Linked DNA regions of Flavivirga eckloniae. The protein of the gene in region 1 binds, or shares a complex with, the protein of each later gene. Links are inferred from orthologs where the notes say so. Each region holds a gene or a part of one and is shown in the gene's direction. Other genes may lie near its edges. The genes, in order: secY and secA.

What was found.
Region 2: the proteins of secY (region 1) and secA are in contact, whole or in part, in a crystal structure (PDB 3DIN), measured with the Thermotoga maritima proteins. The link is inferred for Flavivirga eckloniae from one-to-one orthologs. Residues at the interface, in WP_004081795.1 of Thermotoga maritima: Glu108, Gly109, Glu110, Glu111, Ala236, Glu237, Arg238, Arg239, Ile240, Thr241, Ile242, Gln243, Tyr244, Ala245, Arg246, Arg247, Val248, Thr249, Gly250, Arg251, Arg252, Val253, Tyr254, Gly256, Ala257, Ser258, Thr259, Tyr260, Leu261, Pro262; in WP_004082002.1 of Thermotoga maritima: Glu261, Ala262, Arg263, Lys300, Ala301, Arg302, Thr303, Ile304, Ile305, Leu323, Tyr324, Asp325, Pro326, Val329, Ser330, Tyr333, Ile336, Lys340, Phe345, Val349, Glu363, Phe364, Tyr374, Ser375, Gly376, Gly377, Glu393, Ile395, Thr482, Ser483.

What each region holds. Positions count from the first base shown.
Region 1 is NZ_CP025791.1:4,160,697-4,167,663, forward strand. The notes cover bases 3,736-6,571. They hold secY (preprotein translocase subunit SecY), read left to right. Parts: upstream 3,736-4,395; coding sequence 4,396-5,748; downstream 5,749-6,571. Other genes in these bases: rpmD (50S ribosomal protein L30), read left to right, coding at 3,736-3,914; rplO (50S ribosomal protein L15), read left to right, coding at 3,928-4,380; infA (translation initiation factor IF-1), read left to right, coding at 5,760-5,975; ykgO (type B 50S ribosomal protein L36), read left to right, coding at 6,047-6,163; rpsM (30S ribosomal protein S13), read left to right, coding at 6,166-6,540. Outside these bases: rpmC (50S ribosomal protein L29), read left to right, coding at 1-1; rpsQ (30S ribosomal protein S17), read left to right, coding at 14-271; rplN (50S ribosomal protein L14), read left to right, coding at 274-642; rplX (50S ribosomal protein L24), read left to right, coding at 655-966; rplE (50S ribosomal protein L5), read left to right, coding at 969-1,520; rpsN (30S ribosomal protein S14), read left to right, coding at 1,524-1,793; rpsH (30S ribosomal protein S8), read left to right, coding at 1,862-2,260; rplF (50S ribosomal protein L6), read left to right, coding at 2,279-2,821; rplR (50S ribosomal protein L18), read left to right, coding at 2,832-3,188; rpsE (30S ribosomal protein S5), read left to right, coding at 3,195-3,719; more of rpmD, read left to right, coding at 3,732-3,735; rpsK (30S ribosomal protein S11), read left to right, coding at 6,641-6,967. UniProt on the Escherichia coli protein: The central subunit of the protein translocation channel SecYEG. Consists of two halves formed by TMs 1-5 and 6-10.
Region 2 is NZ_CP025791.1:1,323,633-1,336,891, forward strand. What follows is about bases 4,073-8,008. They hold secA (preprotein translocase subunit SecA), read left to right. Parts: upstream 4,073-4,454; coding sequence 4,455-7,808; downstream 7,809-8,008. Other genes in these bases: C1H87_RS05455 (DUF2795 domain-containing protein), read left to right, coding at 4,073-4,275. Also shown: C1H87_RS05435 (polysaccharide biosynthesis/export family protein), read right to left, coding at 1-168; C1H87_RS05440 (ABC-F family ATP-binding cassette domain-containing protein), read left to right, coding at 272-2,131; C1H87_RS05445 (O-methyltransferase), read left to right, coding at 2,298-3,068; C1H87_RS05450 (cob(I)yrinic acid a,c-diamide adenosyltransferase), read left to right, coding at 3,333-3,908; more of C1H87_RS05455, read left to right, coding at 4,054-4,072; C1H87_RS05465 (ammonium transporter), read left to right, coding at 8,068-9,321; C1H87_RS05470 (P-II family nitrogen regulator), read left to right, coding at 9,355-9,696; C1H87_RS05475 (DinB family protein), read left to right, coding at 9,908-10,444; C1H87_RS05480 (YybH family protein), read left to right, coding at 10,473-10,916; C1H87_RS05485 (glycoside hydrolase family 88 protein), read right to left, coding at 10,929-12,104; C1H87_RS05490 (alpha-L-fucosidase), read right to left, coding at 12,172-13,259. UniProt on the Escherichia coli protein: Required for protein export, interacts with the SecYEG preprotein conducting channel.

The sequences.
Region 1 (6,967 bases):
ATTCTGCTGAAAGATGGAAACAAGAAATTTAAGAAAAGAACGTATAGGAGTTGTTACTAGTAACAAAATGCAGAAATCTATTGTGGTTTCTGAAGTTAAAAAAGTGAAACACCCTATGTATGGTAAGTTCGTGTTAAAGACAAAAAAGTATGTTGCACACGACGAGACAAACGATTGTAACATTGGAGATACTGTAAAGATCATGGAAACAAGACCTTTAAGTAAATCTAAATGTTGGAGATTAGTTGAAATCATAGAAAGAGCTAAATAATTATGGTACAGCAAGAATCAAGGTTAAAGGTAGCAGATAACACTGGAGCAAAAGAAGTATTAACAATACGTGTTCTAGGTGGTACTAAAAGAAGATACGCTTCTGTAGGAGACAAAATAGTTGTTTCTGTAAAAGATGCAACACCTAATGGAAACATTAAAAAAGGTGCTGTTTCTACAGCAGTAGTTGTTCGTACTAAAAAAGAAGTAAGAAGACCAGACGGATCTTATATTAGATTCGACGATAATGCGTGTGTTTTATTAAACCCAACGGGAGAGATGAGAGGAACACGTGTATTTGGTCCTGTTGCTAGAGAACTTCGTGATAAACAATTCATGAAAATTGTATCATTAGCACCAGAGGTGCTTTAATACATTATTAAGATGACAAAGCTTAAAATAAAAACTGGAGATACTGTAAAAGTAATTGCTGGAGACCATAAAGGATCTGAAGGTAAAGTACAAAAGGTATTAATAGATAAGAACAAAGCGATTGTTGAGGGGGTAAACATGGTGAAGAAACACATGAAGCCTAGTGCACAAAACCCTCAAGGAGGAATCGTAGAGAAGGAAGCTGCTATTCACATTTCTAATTTATCATTGTTAACTTCAAAAGGAGAAACAACTAGAGTTGGATATAGAATAGAAGCCGATAAAAAAGTAAGATTTTCAACAAAATCTAATGAAGTAATATAGTTATGGCATATTCACCTAGACTTAAAGAAGAGTATAAAAGCAGAGTAATTGCGGCTCTTACAGACGAATTTGGATATAAAAATGTAATGCAAGTTCCTAAACTTGAAAAGATAGTAATATCTAAAGGAGTAGGAGCAGCAGTAGCAGACAAAAAGTTAATCGACTACGCAGTAGAAGAATTAACTACTATATCTGGACAAAAAGCTATAGCAACATTGTCTAAAAAAGACGTTGCATCTTTTAAATTACGTAAAGGCATGCCAATTGGTGCTAAAGTTACTTTACGAGGCGAAAGAATGTATGAGTTTTTAGACCGTTTAGTTACTTCTGCCTTACCACGTGTAAGAGATTTTAGCGGAATTAAAGCTACAGGATTCGACGGAAGAGGTAACTACAATTTAGGAGTTACTGAGCAAATTATATTTCCAGAGATTAATATCGACAAGGTAAACAAAATCTCAGGTATGGATATTACATTTGTAACTTCTGCCGATACAGATAAAGAAGCAAAATCATTATTAACTGAATTAGGGTTACCTTTTCAAAAGAACTAAGATATGGCTAAAGAATCAATGAAAGCCCGTGAGGTAAAAAGAGCTAAAACAGTAGCTAAGTATGCCGAAAAACGTAAAGCTCTTAAAGAAGCTGGCGATTATGAAGCATTACAAAAGTTACCAAAGAATGCTTCCCCAATTCGTATGCATAATAGATGTAAATTAACAGGGAGACCTAAAGGTTATATGAGAGATTTTGGAATTTCTCGTGTTACGTTTAGAGAAATGGCTAATAAAGGTCTTATTCCTGGAGTTAGAAAAGCAAGTTGGTAATATTATTTAAATAATCAGATTTAAGGTTCGGGATAAACCGAAAACCAAAGTCACAAAATCAATTCATTATGTACTCAGATCCAATTGCGGATTATTTAACAAGAATTAGAAACGCAGTGCGTGCAAACCATAGAGTGGTTGAGATACCTGCATCTAATCTTAAAAAAGATATCACTAAAATATTATTCGAACAAGGATATATTTTAAGTTATAAATTTGATGATTCTACTGTACAAGGAACTATTAAAATAGCGCTTAAGTACAACAAAGAAACAAAAGAACCAGTAATTAAAAAGCTTCAAAGAATTAGTACACCAGGTTTACGTAAGTATGCTGGTGCTAACGATTTGCCTAGAATCCTTAATGGTCTTGGTATTGCTATTGTTTCAACTTCTCATGGAGTTATGACAGGTAAGCAAGCTAAAAGAGACAATGTAGGAGGAGAAGTTTTATGTTACGTTTACTAATTTTAAAGCCGAGAAGAAATGTCAAGAATAGGAAATAATCCAGTAGCCATTCCAGAAGGTGTAACAGTAGATGTTAAAGATAACGTTGTAACTGTAAAAGGAAAATTAGGAGAGTTAACTCAACATTATGATACTGTTGAGATAAAAGTAGAAGATGGAAATGTTTTAGTAACGCGTTCTTCTGATTCTAAAGATCAAAAAGCAAAACATGGTCTATACAGATCATTAATGCACAATATGATTGAAGGTGTATCTAAAGGGTGGACTAAAGAACTAGAATTGGTAGGTGTAGGTTATAGAGCATCTAACCAAGGACAAAAATTAGATTTAGCTTTAGGTTTTTCTCATAATATTGTTTTAAATATTGCTCCAGAAGTAAAAGTTGAAACAGTTTCAGAAAAAGGAAAGAACCCATTAGTAAAGTTAACATCATTCGATAAACAACTTGTTGGTCAAGTAGCTGCAAAAATCCGCGGATTTAGAAAACCTGAGCCTTACAAAGGAAAAGGAATTAAGTTTGTTGGTGAAGAAATAAGAAGAAAAGCAGGTAAATCAGCTTAATAAATTAGTTATGGCATTAACAAAGAATCAAAGAAGACTAAGAATTAAAAACAGAATCCGTAAGGTTGTTTCTGGTACAGAAGCTAGACCAAGATTGGCTGTTTTTAGAAGTAATAAAGAAATTTATGCTCAAATTGTAGATGACGTAACTGGTAAAACAATCAGTGCAGCATCTTCAAGAGATAAAGATATTAGTTCTGCAAAAGGCACTAAATCAGAAATTGCTGCCCTAGTAGGAAAAGCACTTGGTGAGAAAGCTTTAAAAGCAGGTGTAGAAACAATCGCATTCGATAGAGGTGGTTATTTATATCACGGTAGAGTAAAATCATTAGCTGAAGGAGCTAGAGAAGCAGGACTTAAATTCTAGAATATTATGTTTCAAAAATATAAAAGTGCAGAGTTAGTAAAACCAGGTGGATTAGATCTTAAGGATCGTTTGGTTGGTGTACAAAGAGTTACTAAAGTAACAAAAGGTGGTAGAGCGTTTGGTTTTTCAGCAATTGTTGTAGTTGGTGACGAAGCAGGTGTTGTAGGACAAGGTTTAGGTAAATCTAAAGATGTAGCTAGTGCAATAGCAAAAGCAGTTGAGGATGCTAAGAAAAACCTAGTTAGAATTCCTATTATAAAAGGAACATTACCACACGAACAAAAAGGTAAATACGGTGGAGCAAGAGTAAATATTATTCCTGCTGCTCCTGGTACCGGAGTTATTGCTGGTGGAGCTGTTAGAACAGTTCTTGAGGCTGTTGGAGTACATGATGTACTATCAAAATCTCAAGGATCTTCAAACCCTCACAACGTTGTAAAAGCAACTTTTGATGCGTTATTACAATTAAGAGACGCCAATGTAATTGCTAGAGATAGAGGTATTTCACTTGAAAAGGTTTTTAACGCTTAATAAGAGACAGAGATGGCAAAAATTAAAGTAAAAAAAGTTAAAAGCGCAATCAATCGTACACAAAGACAAAAAAGAACTTTAGAAGCTTTAGGTCTTAAAAAGATTGGTCAAGTAAAAGAGCATGAAGCAACACCAAATATTCTTGGTATGATTGCTAAAGTTTCACATTTAGTTTCTGTTGAAGAAGCAAAATAATATAAAACTGAAAATGGATTTAAGTAATTTAAAACCTGCAGAAGGTTCAGTAAAAAATCAAGGGAAGAGAATAGGTAGAGGACAAGGTTCTGGAAAAGGTGGTACTGCTACACGTGGTCACAAAGGAGCTAAATCTCGTTCTGGTTATTCTAAGAAACTAGGATTTGAAGGTGGTCAAATGCCGATTCAAAGACGTGTTCCTAAATTTGGTTTTACTAATATAAACCGTGTTGAATATCAAGGTGTTAATTTAGATACTTTACAACAATTGGTTGATGATAAGAAAATAAAAGATACCGTAGATTTTGATACGTTATACTCTAATCGTTTAGCTGGAAAGAATGATTTAGTTAAGATTTTGGGTAGAGGTGAATTGAAAGCAAAATTAAAAGTATCTGCACATAAATTTACAGCTTCAGCAAAAGCAGCTATTGAAGCAGCAGGCGGAGAAGCAATAACATTATAAGACCATATTAAAAGTATGAAGTTTATAGAATCGTTAAAAAATGTTTGGAAAATTGAGGAACTAAGAAACAGAATCATAGTTACACTAGGTCTGTTATTAGTATATCGTTTCGGAACCCAGGTAACATTACCAGGAGTTGATGCTGCACAATTAGCAGCATTAGGAGACAAAACTAGCACAGGTTTGTTAGGATTACTTAGCCAGTTTACTGGAGGAGCTTTTTCTAGAGCATCTGTGTTTGCCTTAGGTATTATGCCTTACATTTCTGCTTCTATTGTAGTACAATTAATGGGTATAGCTATTCCTTATTTGCAAAAACTGCAAAAAGAAGGAGCCAGTGGACAAAAGAAAGTTACTCAGATTACACGTTGGTTAACAATTGCAATTTGTTTATTACAAGCACCTGGTTATTTAGCAAGTTTACCTAGTTTGGGTGTGCCTCAAAGTGCCTTTTTATTAGGAACGGGACCTCTATTCTATTTTTCATCTGTAAGTATCCTGGTTACAGGCTGTATTTTTGCCATGTGGTTAGGAGAAAAGATTACAGATAAAGGTATAGGTAATGGAATTTCTTTATTGATCATGGTAGGTATTATTGCAACATTACCGCAATCGTTTATTCAAAATGCAGCTACCAGATTAGAAGGTAATAACGTTATGCTTATCCTTTTCGAATTGGTTATTTGGTTTGTTATTATTCTAGTTACGATTATGCTTGTTATGGCGGTTAGAAAAATAGCAGTACAATATGCAAGAAGAACAGCTTCTGGTGGTTATGAAAAGAGCGCCATGGCTGGTTCAAGACAATATATTCCATTAAGGCTTAATGCCTCTGGAGTAATGCCTATTATATTTGCTCAAGCTATTATGTTTGTGCCGGGTATGATAGGAGGTACAGATCTATTAAAAGATTCAACTGTTGGAGCTTGGTTAGTTACTAACCTTGGTCCTGCAAGTATGTTTGGTTTTTGGTACAACGTAGTATTCGCTTTATTAATCATAGTATTTACATATTTCTATACAGCGATTACTGTACCAACAAATAAAATGGCTGATGATTTAAAGCGTAGTGGTGGTTTTATTCCTGGCATTCGTCCAGGTTCTGAAACATCAGAATATCTAGATAAGATAATGTCTCAGATAACTTTACCAGGATCTATATTTTTGGCATTAATTGCTGTGTTCCCAGCGTTTATTGTTAAACTTATGGATGTACAACAAGGTTGGGCATTGTTCTTCGGAGGAACCTCATTATTGATCATGGTTGGAGTTGCAATTGACACTATGCAGCAAGTAAATTCATATTTGTTAAATAGACATTATGATGGCTTGATGAAAACTGGTAAAAATAGAAAAGCTAGCGCTTAATATTATATACTATGGCAAAACAGGCAGCAATAGAACAAGACGGAACAATTATAGAGGCATTATCTAATGCGATGTTTCGTGTTGAATTAGAAAATGGTCACATTGTGACGGCACATATTTCTGGTAAAATGCGTATGCATTATATTAAGTTGTTACCAGGAGATAAAGTGAAATTAGAAATGAGTCCTTACGATTTAACTAAGGCTCGAATAACTTATAGGTACTAAAAAGTTCAAAATTCAGAGTTTAAAATTTTAGAGTTGAACCTTGAATTTAGAATATTGAATATTGAATTATTATGAAAGTAAGAGCATCACTTAAAAAAAGAAGTGCAGATTGTAAAATCGTACGAAGAAAAGGTAGACTTTACGTTATAAACAAAAAGAATCCTAGATTTAAACAAAGACAAGGGTAATTATGGCAAGAATTGCAGGTGTAGACATACCAAAAAACAAAAGAGGAGTAATCTCTTTAACTTATATCTATGGAATAGGTAGAAGTAGAGCAAAAGAAATTTTAGCAGCGGCTAAGGTTGACGAGAGTATTAAAGTTCAAGATTGGAACGACGACCAAATTAGTGGTATTCGTGAAGCTGTTGGAACATTTACAATCGAAGGTGAATTACGTTCTGAAACTCAATTGAACATTAAGCGATTAATGGATATTGGATGTTACAGAGGTATTCGTCATAGATCTGGTCTTCCATTAAGAGGTCAACGTACTAAAAATAACTCCAGAACTAGAAAAGGTAGAAGAAAGACTGTTGCTAACAAGAAAAAAGCAACTAAATAAAATAAAAGTCATTAGTATTTAGTCGTTAGATGGAATCTGTTTGAAATGTAAAAGTTTAGGATTCTAATACTAACAACTAACAACTAGAAACTAAGAAGATATGGCAAAAACAAGTACAAAAAAACGTAAAGTTATTGTAGATTCTATTGGTGAAGCACATGTTACCGCTTCTTTCAATAACATTATTATTTCACTTACCAATAAAAAAGGAGACGTAATTTCATGGTCTTCTGCTGGTAAGATGGGATTTAGAGGTTCTAAGAAAAACACACCTTACGCTGCTCAATTAGCCGCTGAAGATGCTGCATCTGTAGCACAAGAAGCAGGCCTAAAGAAAGTAAAGGTTTATGTTAAAGGACCTGGAAATGGTAGAGAATCTGCTATTCGTTCTATCCACAATGCCGGTATAGAAGTAACAGAAATTATT
Region 2 (13,259 bases), 2.8 Mb from region 1 along the record:
TAGAATATCATTTATTTGTACACGATAAGGTTTTTGCTTTTCAACAATAACCTGGGTAGAATCTGTTGCTTTACTTTTATTTTGAAAATAAACAGTATCTTTATATGGAACACAGGATACTAACACTGCACCTATAACCATTATAGTGACAAAAAAGCATTTCTTCATAAAGGTGATTTGATTTATCACAAATATAAGTTTTCGTCCTGAACAACAAAACTTATGATCTATTTTTTAGTTTTTTATCCGTTATTTGCAAGAAAAATATCTCTTGAATTATTTAACAGTTGAAAACATATCAAAATCCTACGGAGAGCTAACACTTTTTGAAGACATTTCCTTTAGCGTACATAAAGATCAGAAAATTGCTTTTGTTGCAAAAAACGGAACTGGCAAAACCTCCATCTTAAATATTATTTCGGGTGATGATGAATCCGATTCTGGCTCTGTAGTCTATAGAAAAGGTATTGCCGTATCGTTTCTATCTCAAGACCCTAAATTTGATGATAAGCTAACTATTGAAGAAACCATTTTTGCGAGCGACAACCCTATTTTAAAGGTTATTGCCAATTACGAAAAAGCACTCTTAAACCCAGATGACACTGATGCATACCAAACTGCTTTCGAACAGATGGAACAACATCAGGCATGGGATTTTGAAACACTATACAAACAAATCCTTTTTAAACTAAAACTGGATAATTTAAGCCAAAAAGTAAGCACACTTTCTGGTGGACAAAAAAAACGACTATCGCTTGCCAATGCCTTAATAAATAAACCCGATTTGTTAATACTAGACGAGCCTACAAACCATTTGGATCTGGAAATGATTGAGTGGCTGGAAGCTTTTTTTGCCAAGGAAAACATTACACTGTTTATGGTAACACACGATCGCTATTTTTTAGAACGTGTTTGCAACGAAATTATAGAATTAGACGAAGGCAAGCTATACAGTTATAAAGGTAATTATTCCTATTACCTAGAAAAACGAGAAGCAAGAATAGAACGTGAATCTGTTGAATTAGGCAAAGCAAAACAACTGTTTAAAAAAGAATTGTCCTGGATGCGCCGACAGCCAAAAGCCAGAACAACCAAATCGAAATCTCGAATCGACGATTTTAAAGATATAAAGCATCGTGCCCACCAACGTAGAAACGATCATGAAGTTCAACTTGAATTAAACATGGAACGTCTCGGCAGTAAAATTTTAGAATTTCATAAAGTATCAAAAGCATTTAAAGACAAGACCATACTTGACAAGTTCGAATACACGTTCCAAAAAGGAGAACGTGCCGGTATAATAGGTAAAAATGGTACAGGAAAAACGACCTTTCTAAATATATTAACCCAAACAGCACAGCCAGATTCCGGTAAAGTAGTAAAGGGAGATACGGTAAAGTTCGGATACTACACCCAAAATGGAATTACTATAAAACCCGAACAAAAAGTTATAGACGTTATTAGAGAGTTCGGAGACTATATTCCACTAAAAAAGGGCAGACAAATTAGCGCACAGCAACTTTTAGAACGTTTTTTATTCAGTAGAAAAAAGCAATACGATTTTGTTGAAAAATTAAGCGGAGGTGAACGCAAACGCCTGTATTTATGTACTGTTTTAATTCAGAATCCAAACTTCTTGATTCTTGATGAGCCTACTAACGATTTAGATATCGTAACACTTAATGTACTCGAAAGTTTTCTTCTGGATTTTCCCGGTTGTGTTATTGTCGTATCTCACGACCGTTATTTTATGGATAAGGTTGTAGACCACCTTTTTGTATTTAAAGGCGAAGGCGTTATAGAGGATTTCCCAGGAAATTATACAGACTATAGAGTTTACGAAGATAGTCAGCCTGTCGTTTCAAATGTACAGGAAGATAAAAAGGATAAAAATGCCTGGAAGAAAAACGAGTCCAAACTATCATATAACGAAGAAAAAGAGCTTAAAAACATTGAAAGTAAATTAAAATCGTTGGCATTCGATAAGAAAGAACTAGAACATAAATTCAATAATCCAGATCTTACACAAGATGACATAAATAAGTTATCTGATGAATTACAAAAAATTATAGATACTATTGAAGCTAAAGAAGAACGTTGGTTTGAGTTGTCTGCTAAACTTGAAGATTGATTTAGTTATTTCACAGATAATCAAAGAGTTAACACTGAGACACACTAAGGTTTAGTTTATCCTCGCTAAAACGCCAAGACATGAAACGTCACTGAATACCGAACACTGAACACTGAATACTGAATACTGAATACTGCAAACCAAACACTGAACACTGAACACTAAAATGTATCAAATCATTCAATACATAAAATTTTTAGTAAGGTCTACCAATCAACACGGTGTGCACTCTCCCTTTGTGTATAATTTGGTTACCAAATGCTTTTATGATAAAACGAATTACGATGCATACAAACAGGTTTCAAACTATAAGAAAGCGCTTTTAAATAATAAGACCTGTATTAAAGTAACCGATTTAGGAGCAGGTTCGCAAGTGATGAAGCAAAAAGAACGCCGTATTTCATCAATGGCTAAAAATGCAGGATCAACTATAAAAAGAGCAAAATTCATTTATCGATTGGTAAACTATTTTAAACCTGATACTGTTTTAGAATTAGGCACATCGCTAGGAATTGCAACACACGCCATGAGTTTAGCAAACCAAGCAACTAAAATTACTACCATTGAGGGTTGCCCTAATATTTCGGAATTTTCAAAAGCAAATTTCAAAAAACATCACCTGAATAATATCGATCTAAAAACTGGTAATTTTAAAAACGTTTTAAATCAATCAACTACCAATAATTACGATCTTATATTTTTTGATGGCAACCATCAAAAAGAAGCTACGTTAGCATATTTCGAAACACTTTTACAAACAACTCATAACGATTCGGTGTTTATTTTTGATGACATCTATTGGTCTAAAGACATGACCGAAGCCTGGGAAACGATAAAACAACACCCTAAGGTTACCGTAACCATCGATACTTTTTTCTGGGGATTTGCATTTTTCAGGAAAGAACAAGCTAAAGAGCACTTTACAATTAGAATATGATTAGGAGTGCTCAGTTTGCAGTGCGCAGTTGACAACATAAGAACTATTGAAATACTAACTCCTTTTTATCTTTATGCCTTTCCTAGAAAAACGATAACAGTTACAATCTCAATATTCAATTTCAACATCTATGATGCGCGTAGGTGCATACTAATAAAAAAACACCTCATACACACTCCATTCGCTTACAACTCAAAAAACATTTTTAAAATTCATTATAAAAAAACTTTTAACTTTTGACTTTTAACTTTTAACTTGCGTAGCATGAAAATCTATACCAAAACAGGAGATAAAGGTACCACAGCGTTGTTTGGGGGCACACGCGTACCAAAACATCATATTCGTATTGAAAGTTACGGAACTGTTGACGAATTGAACTCGCATTTAGGTTTAATTCGCGATCAGGACATCCACCAACAATACAAAGACTTATTAATCCATATACAAGACCGGCTTTTTACAGTAGGAGCTATTTTAGCAACCGATCCGGAAAAAGCTATTTTAAAAAGCGGTAAAGAACGTTTAAATATTCCCAAAATTTCTACCGAGAATATTGAACGCCTAGAAAAAGAAATGGATGCTATGAATACCGAACTTCCGCCAATGACACATTTCGTTCTTCCTGGCGGACATCAAACTGTGTCATTCTGTCACATAGCACGCTGCGTATGTCGCAGAGCAGAGCGTTTAGCCACCTCACTTAATGATATTGAGCCTGTTGAGCCTAACACGTTAATGTATTTAAACCGTCTTTCTGACTATCTTTTTGTATTGGCACGAAAGTTGTCATTCGATTTACAAGCAAATGAAATTAAGTGGATTCCAGAAAAAGAATCTTGAAATAGTAACAAAGCAACGATAATTTCAAATGTTTAAAATTGCAATAAAAGATACGTTCTTAAAATTAACGATTAAATAATTCATTTTTTTCTTGCCTGTTTAAACTAAAAAATTATTTTTGCAAAAAAATAAACACAAATAGAAAATGTATTGGACATTAGAATTAGCATCTTATTTAAGTGATGCACCTTGGCCAGCAACAAAAGACGAGTTAATAGATTACGCTATTAGAACGGGAGCGCCGTTAGAAGTTGTTGAAAATTTACAGTCAATCGAAGATGAAGGAGATTCATATGATTCAATTGAAGAAATTTGGTCAGATTATCCTACCGATGAGGATTATCTCTGGAACGAAGATGAATATTAGTAAAAAGCATAAAGAATAGTTAAAAAGTCTCGATCTGAGACTTTTTTTTTGTCTTAATCTTTACATAACATCGTAACAAAATGTATCTTTGAGACGCTTTATAAAAGCCATATAAGTTAAACATAACAAAAGTTACTACTCATAGAATTATTTCTGAGTAAAAATTAAAATATATAAACATGAGTTTTTTAAATTCTGTACTTAAAGTATTTGTTGGAGACAAATCCAAACAAGACGTAAAGGCCATCTACCCTATTGTAGATAAAGTTAAAACCTTTGAAGCTGCCCTTGAATCTCTATCGCATGACGAATTACGTGGTAAAACCGTTGAATTTAAAGATAAAATTGCAGAAGCCAATAAAAGCATAGACGATAAAATAGCAGCTCTTGTAGAAGAAGCAGAGAATACCGAGGATATAGACAGACGAGAGGATATTTATCAAGATATTGATAAACTAAAAGATGATGCTTACGATGCTACCGAGGTTGTTTTAAATGATATACTACCTGAGGCTTTCGCTGTAATTAAAGAAACAGCAAAACGTTTTGTAAACAATACAAATATTACAGTAACAGCAAATACTTTCGATAGAGAATTATCTGGAACAAAAGAATATGTCGTTTTAGATAACGACAAAGCGCTTTGGGCAAATTCATGGGATGCCGCCGGAAAAGCAGTTGTCTGGGATATGGTTCATTACGATGTACAGCTTATTGGTGGTATAGCCATGCACCAAGGTAAAATTGCAGAAATGCAAACAGGTGAAGGAAAAACTCTGGTAGCGACCCTTCCCGTATACCTAAATGCACTCGCTGGAAAAGGAGTTCACTTAGTTACAGTAAACGATTACTTAGCAAAACGTGATAGCGCATGGATGGCTCCTATTTTCGAATTCCATGGTTTAAGCGTTGATTGTATCGACTACCACCAACCAAATTCCGATGCTCGTAAAAAAGCTTATAATGCAGATATCACTTACGGAACAAATAACGAATTTGGATTCGATTATCTACGTGATAATATGGCAAATTCGCCCGACGATTTAGTACAACGTCCACATAATTACGCTATTGTAGATGAGGTCGATTCGGTTTTAGTAGACGATGCCCGTACACCATTAATCATTTCCGGACCAATTCCACAAGGAGAACGTCATGAATTTACAGAATTAAAACCTAAAGTAGATGATATCGTAAGCATCCAGCGTAAATATTTAACAGGGGTGTTAGCAGAAGCCAAGAAGTTAATTAAAGCTGGCGACACAAAAGAAGGTGGTTTTCAATTACTTCGCGTATACCGTGGTATTCCTAAAAACAAAGCACTTATTAAGTTTTTAAGTGAAGAAGGTGTAAAAATGCTGCTTCAAAAAACGGAAAACTTCTACATGCAAGACAACAACCGTGAAATGCCAAAGGTTGATGCCGAATTGTACTATGTTATTGAAGAAAAGAACAATCAAATAGAATTAACCGATAAGGGAATTGAATATCTCTCAGGAAAAGACAACCCAGACTTTTTCATCTTACCAGAAATAGGATTGGAAATTGCGAAAATTGAAAACCAAAAACTTTCCCCAGAAGAAGAAGCAAATTTAAAAGAAGAGTTATTTAAAGACTTTGGAGTAAAATCGGAACGTATACATACACTTAATCAGCTTTTAAAAGCTTATGCTTTATTCGAAAAAGACACGCAGTATGTGGTTATGGACAATAAAGTAATGATTGTTGATGAGCAAACAGGTCGTATTATGGATGGTCGTCGTTATAGCGACGGATTACACCAAGCGATTGAAGCTAAGGAAAATGTAAAAATTGAAGATGCCACCCAAACTTTCGCTACAGTAACACTTCAAAATTACTTTAGAATGTACCGTAAACTATCTGGTATGACGGGTACAGCAGTAACAGAAGCCGGTGAGTTCTGGGAAATCTACAAATTGGATGTTGTAGAAATTCCAACTAACAGGCCAATTGCAAGAGACGATAGAGAAGATTTAGTTTATAAAACAAAACGTGAAAAATATAATGCTGTAATTGATGAAGTGACGCAAATGGCGCAAGCTGGTCGCCCGGTTTTAATCGGTACCACATCGGTTGAAATTAGTGAGCTACTAGGAAAAATGCTTAGCATTAGAAAAATATCGCACAACGTATTAAACGCAAAACAACATAAAAAAGAGGCCGACATTGTAGCAGAAGCAGGTAATGCAGGTCAGGTAACCATTGCAACCAATATGGCAGGTCGTGGTACCGACATTAAATTAAGCGACGAAGTAAAAGCTGCAGGTGGTTTGGCCATTGTAGGTACCGAACGTCATGATTCTCGTCGTGTAGACAGACAGTTACGTGGTCGTGCTGGTCGTCAGGGAGATCCAGGTAGCTCGCAATTCTACGTATCTCTAGAAGATAATTTAATGCGTTTATTTGGTAGTGAGCGTATTGCGAAAATGATGGACCGTATGGGGTTAAAAGAAGGTGAAGTAATTCAACACTCCATGATTTCAAAATCTATTGAGCGTGCTCAGAAAAAAGTTGAAGAAAACAACTTTGGAGTTCGTAAGCGTTTATTAGAATATGACGATGTAATGAATGCGCAACGTGAGGTTGTTTATAAACGTCGTCATCATGCTTTATTTGGAGAACGTCTTCGTGTAGATTTAGCCAATATGATTTACGATACCTCCGAAGGTGTTGCAGAAAGCAATAAAGGCGCTAACGATTATAAAAATTTCGAATTTGAATTGATTCGTTATTTTTCACTAGGCTCACCAATTACCGAAGAAGAATTCGGAAAACTATCTGTACAAGAAATAGCATCTAAAGTGTATAAGGCTGCTTTCGATCATTACAGAGAAAAAATGACTCGTAATGCCGAAATCGCATTCCCTGTAATTAAGAATGTATATGAAACACAAGGCGATAAATTTAAACGTATCGTTGTACCATTTACAGATGGAGTTAAAAGTTTAAATGTTGTTACCGATCTTGAAAAAGCATACGAAACAAACGGAAAACAATTAATTACCGATTTTGAAAAGAACATCACACTCGCTATTATTGACGATGCATGGAAAACGCATTTACGTAAAATGGACGAGTTAAAACAATCGGTACAATTAGCTGTGCATGAGCAAAAAGATCCATTACTTATATACAAATTCGAGGCTTTCGAACTGTTTAAAGGTATGATCGATCAGGTTAACAAAGATGTTATTTCGTTCCTATTCAAAGGAGAATTACCACAAGAAACACAAAATACCATTCAAGAAGCACGTGCTCGTAAGCGAGAAAAATTGAAAACTCAAAAAGACGAAATTCCTAATCTGGATGAACGTTCTGCTCAAAACAGGGCTGCTGGTAACACACAACGTCAGCAAGAAGTTATAGAAACCGTTGTTCGAGACAAACCAAAAATTGGTCGTAACGATCGTGTTACCATTAAACATGTTATGAATGGTGAAAACAAAACACTTAAATACAAACAAGCCGAGCCATTAATCGCCAAAGGTGAATGGGTATTGGTTGACGAATAACCTTTACCTAATTTTAAAATTAGCATCATAAATCCGTCGTTTTTAATGACGGATTTTTTTATGCAATAATTTCAATAAAAACCAATTTATACAATAAAAAATATGACGTTTTAATCAAATGATTGAATGCCTTTCAAAAAGCAATTTGTTTTATCATATTCCAAATTAATTAACACCTTAATTTACTATCTTCCATTTTTTTGTTGAAAAAAAAGCGAAATAAATATTAAATATTTTAAAGTTAAATAACAAGTAACCAATGGAAGAAGTAACAACAATTGCTCTTGAGCAAACAGAAATTATTAATGCAATTGATACAGTTTGGGTGGCTATCTGCGCTGCTATAATCTTTTTGATGGAAGGAGGCTTTGCACTGTTAGAAGCAGGTTTTGTAAGAGCGAAAAACACCATGAGTATTATTGCCAAAGTAATTATAGACATCACCTTTGGAGGTATCGCCTTTTATTTAGTTGGTTTTGGTATTGCTTATGGTAACTCAAACGGATGGTTTGCTTTCGATACAGGTATAACAAATAATGATTTAGGGTTAAGCCTTACAGTATCAAATAAATTGTTTTGGTTTATACAATTAGGGTTTGCTATTGCTGCCATATCTATTGTTTCTGGAGCAGTTGCAGAACGTATGAAAGTTTGGAGTTACGCTTTATTTGTATTTATCTTTTGTGCTATTATGTATCCTTTAGTAGCCAATTGGGTATGGAACCCAGATGGCTGGTTAGCAGTAAGAGGATTTAATGATTTTGCCGGATCATCTGCTGTGCACGCTATGGGTGGTTTTGCAGCTTTAGCCGCAGCTATAGTATTGGGGCCTCGTATTGGTAAATATCAAAAAAACGGTGAGCTTAATCCTATTCCAGGACACAATTTACCATTAGCAGCCGTAGGAGGTTTTATTTTATGGTTCGGATGGTTTGGGTTTAATCCAGGATCTACATTATCTGCTGTCGGAAATTGGGAATTAATAGGCACTGTAGTAACGAATACATTCTTAGCATCAGCTGCTGGTGGTATTTCTACCATGGTTTACACCTATTTTAAATACGGACAAATAGATATAACTATGACAATTAATGGTGTATTGGCAGGACTTGTTGCCATTACTGCCGGATGTAATGTTGTAGATTCCAGCTCTGCTGTTATTATCGGTTTAATTGCTGGTGTTTTGGTTGACGTTGCTGTTATATTCTTTGATAAAATTAAAATTGACGATCCTGTGGGGGCTATTGCTGTACATGGTATTAATGGATTATTCGGTACCATAGCCGTAGGATTATTTGCCTCTGAAAAAGGACTTTTCTTTGGTGGTGGAAGCGATTTACTTATTACACAAGCATTAGGCGTATTAGTTATTGGTTCGTTTTCTTTTTTAATTACTTTTATAATAATGACAATTATGAAGAAAACCATCGGTGTTCGAGTATCTCGTAGAGAAGAAACTGCTGGTATAGATGCCGTATCATTTGGTGTAGAAGCTTACACTACATTCGAATAATCAAACATAAATAAAAACATTAAACATATTCTTATGAAAAAAATAGAAGCCATAATAAGACCCTCAAAATTAAAAGCTGTACAAAAAGGGTTAAAAGAAGCAGATATTCCTTGTCTTACAGTAATTCCTGTAAAAGGATCTGGGCTACAAAAAAGTTACTCAGAACGCTATAGAGGTACAGAACAGTCTATGATTTTGCAAACCCGTATTATGATTATGTGTATAGTAAGTAACTCTAATTTAGAAAAATGTATTGATACTATATTAGACAACGCTTCAGAAGGTCAAGTTGGTGATGGTAAAATCTTTATTTACGATGTAGAAGATGCTATAAGAATAAGAACCAGAACCAGAGGCAAAGAAGCGATTATATAAATACAATTTTAGATCAATCTCATAAAAACCTGACATAAAAATGTCAGTTTTTTTTTATAAATTAATTTGATTTAGCAAAAAAACTAATTAACTTAGTTAAATAACAAGTCATTACAATCAATTACTAACCCCGACTTATTTCTTCCGATAATTTATAGAAGAAAAACTGCATTTGCAGGGTATTGTTACTAATTGAAAATGTTACATTAAAATGGAACAGACAAAATGGCTTGATCGAAAATTTAGATTCCCATTCGAACAAAATATATTTCCATCCATATTAGAAAGGCTCGAAGGTACCTCCATCAGGCTCAATTATAAAGTAAGCCAAATAGCAAAAGAACATTTAACCCTAAAGTTTGAGGGAAAATGGTCTATTCAAGAAAACATTGGTCACCTAATCGATCTTGAACCACTCTGGCTTGGTAGGCTTGAAGATATTTTGAATGATGCAGAGATTATGAGAAGGACTGCAGATTTGGAAAATCATAAAACTGATTTAGCAAGTTATAACGAAAAGAAAATTAAAAAACTTTTAACAGACTTTTTAAGCCTTAGGCAAAAGACCCTATATAGTCTCATTAAACTTAATGAAACTGAAATATACAAACATGCACTGCATCCGAGATTAAGAATTCCTATGCGGGTAATGGATTTATTTCTTTTTGTAGCAGAACACGACGATCATCACATGGCAAGAATTAGTCAATTAAACAAACTGATAATAGCTAAGCCTAAACTATACTAAAGTATATTCTAAAAAAACACATTAAATCATGAAAAAATATTCAAACTATATTATAATTATATACCTACTATTTTTTGCATGCAAAGACTTTAATGATAAAAAAATGGACGCATGGAAATCGGAAGTTTTTCAAGCAGAAAAGGCCTTTAACGACATGGCTCAAAAAGAGGGACTCGCCAAGGCTTTCGAATTCTATGCTGCCAATGATGGTGTTATAAAACGAAATAGAAAAGTTATTGAAGGGAAAAGAGCTATTAAAAAATGGTACGAAAACGACTTTAGACCAAATGAATCCCTAATCTGGTCTCCAACTTTTGTTGATGTAAGTAAATCTGGGGACATGGCTTACACTTACGGAGATTTCATATTAACCTATCCAGATTCGTTAGGAAACAGAAAAGAAAGCACTGGGGTTTTCCATACGGTTTGGAAAAGACAAGAAGACGGTAGCTGGAAATTTGTATGGGATTAGTATGTATCTTATTTACTCTAAACTCTTCAATCGAAGTAAAGCTTCAACATAGTAATAATCTGCATAATTTAAAGGCACATCCACTTCTGCATTATGCGGAATACTCCCTACACTATGCATCAATGCAAAATTGTTATTTTCTCCAAATTTAGCACTGTAGGCCTCAGACCCTAAAGCCTTAATAGATTTATTAATAAAAGACATATAAGATTCTCCTGTATAACAACCTAATTCAATTAAAGCAGATGTAGCAATGGCAGCTGCCGAAACATCCCTTTTTTCATTAGGAATGTCTGGCGCGTTATAATCCCAATAAGGAATACCATCTTCTGGCATAGAATTTATTATGTAATTTGCTATTTTTTGTGCCTGCTCTAAATATTTTTCATCCTTAGTATACCTGTAACAGACTGTATAACCATATAAACCCCATGCCTGTCCACGTGCCCAAGAGCTATCATCTGAAAAACCTTGAGCCGTATTTCTATTTCTTACCTCGCCTGTTTCTGGGTCGTAATCGATAACATGGTAAGAACTGTAATTATCTCTAAAATGATACTTCATGGTTGTATCGGCATGAATAATGGCTATGTCTTTATATTTCGTATCGCCCGTTAACTCTGTTAATTCAAACAAGAGTTCTAAATTCATCATATTATCAATAATTACAGGAAACCTCCAACGGTGATTCGGTCCTACATCCCAACTTTGAATACAACCTACCTTTTCATTAAACCGTGTAATTAAAGAATTACCAGAAGCAATCAAAACCTCTTTAAATGTTTTATTTTTCGTTAATCGATAACCATTTCCAAAAGAACAGTTAAAAATAAATCCAAGATCATGGTTGCTGGTAATCGTTTTATGGCTTTCTATTAATTTTTGAAATTGCTCTGCTCCATTTTTCCACTTTTCATCTTTTGTAACTTCATACAAATACCAACAAGTCCCAGGAAAAAAGCCTTCAGTCCAATCAAACTTTAAAGGTGCCCAATAAATACTTCCGTCTTTGTTGGTTGTTCTAGGAATTCTATTTTCTTCTACTGCTTTGTCTAATAATAAAGATAACTGTTTTTCTACAGCTTCTAATTGTATATCAATAGCCGATTTTTTTTCTGTGTTAGCTTCTTTGTTCTTACAAGAGAGCAATAGAAATGGTATGATTAAAACTAATTTTATAATTTTCATGAAGGTTTTATTTAACTAGAAGCGATTACAAACTAAAGTCCTTATTAAACAAGCTAACATAATTCATTTACTCCAATTCCATTTTAAATATAGTTGCAATTTCATTCATATCCGTATCAGGAATGGTCAATAATAACTCATTCTCTGTTTGTTCGAATTTAACAGGCGTATTAGTTCCTAAAACGGTAATATTTTTAATAGGGCTTGGTGTTGGATAACGGTGTAAACCAAAACTTTTCAGATCTAACACTCTTCCTTTTTCAGGAGCTCCCAAGAAAAACATATAAAGCGCTTTTTTGTCTTTAGACATTGTAAAACGTACATCATCAGCTGAATACTGTACTGTTGCCGATTGTCCTCCAAAATGACCAGCTCCTGCTTTAGAAGTTCCAAAACCGTACTTAATAAATGGACGTGTATTGTAAACAGCCTCGCCATATTTAGACATCCAACCTCCTATTTCTAAAAGAACATCTCGTTGTTCTTTAGGAATTATTCCTTCTTTTGTAGGGGAAACATTTAGTAAAACAGTACCATTTTTACTCCAAACATCAATCATATTACGCAATACCAGTGCTGCATCTTTATACTTTAAATTATCTGTATAAGACCATGATCCTCGACTTATAGTAACGTCGGTCATCCAAGGAGATTCAGATAAATCTCTTTTCCCTCCTTGCTCAATATCTAGCATAGCCATATTATGAGGTAAATCATATTGCTTTATAACGATCGCTACATCCTGATTTTTCTTTTTTGCTTCATTTAAATAATACGCTGCGAATTCTTTTCTATACTGCTCCGGAATAGCATTTAACCAAGAGTCAAACCATATTATATCTGGTGAGTATTGATCTATAACTTCTTTTAATTGTGCATACCAATATGTATTAAACGCTTTTGCAGACATATTACCATACAATTTTGAAATCACGGTATCTGTAGATGATGTTGCAAAATCGGGGTGATAAGCAAAATGACTATCGTATGCCCTCCACTTTTCTGGATTATCTGCATTTCTTTGCAAATTACGTGCGTGATGAAAAGTTGTTATTAATTTCATCCCATTGGCTTTTATCTCTTTAGCAAGTAAACCGGTAATGTCCTTTTTAGGTCCTTTAGCCACTGTATTCCATGGATTCACTTTACTATCCC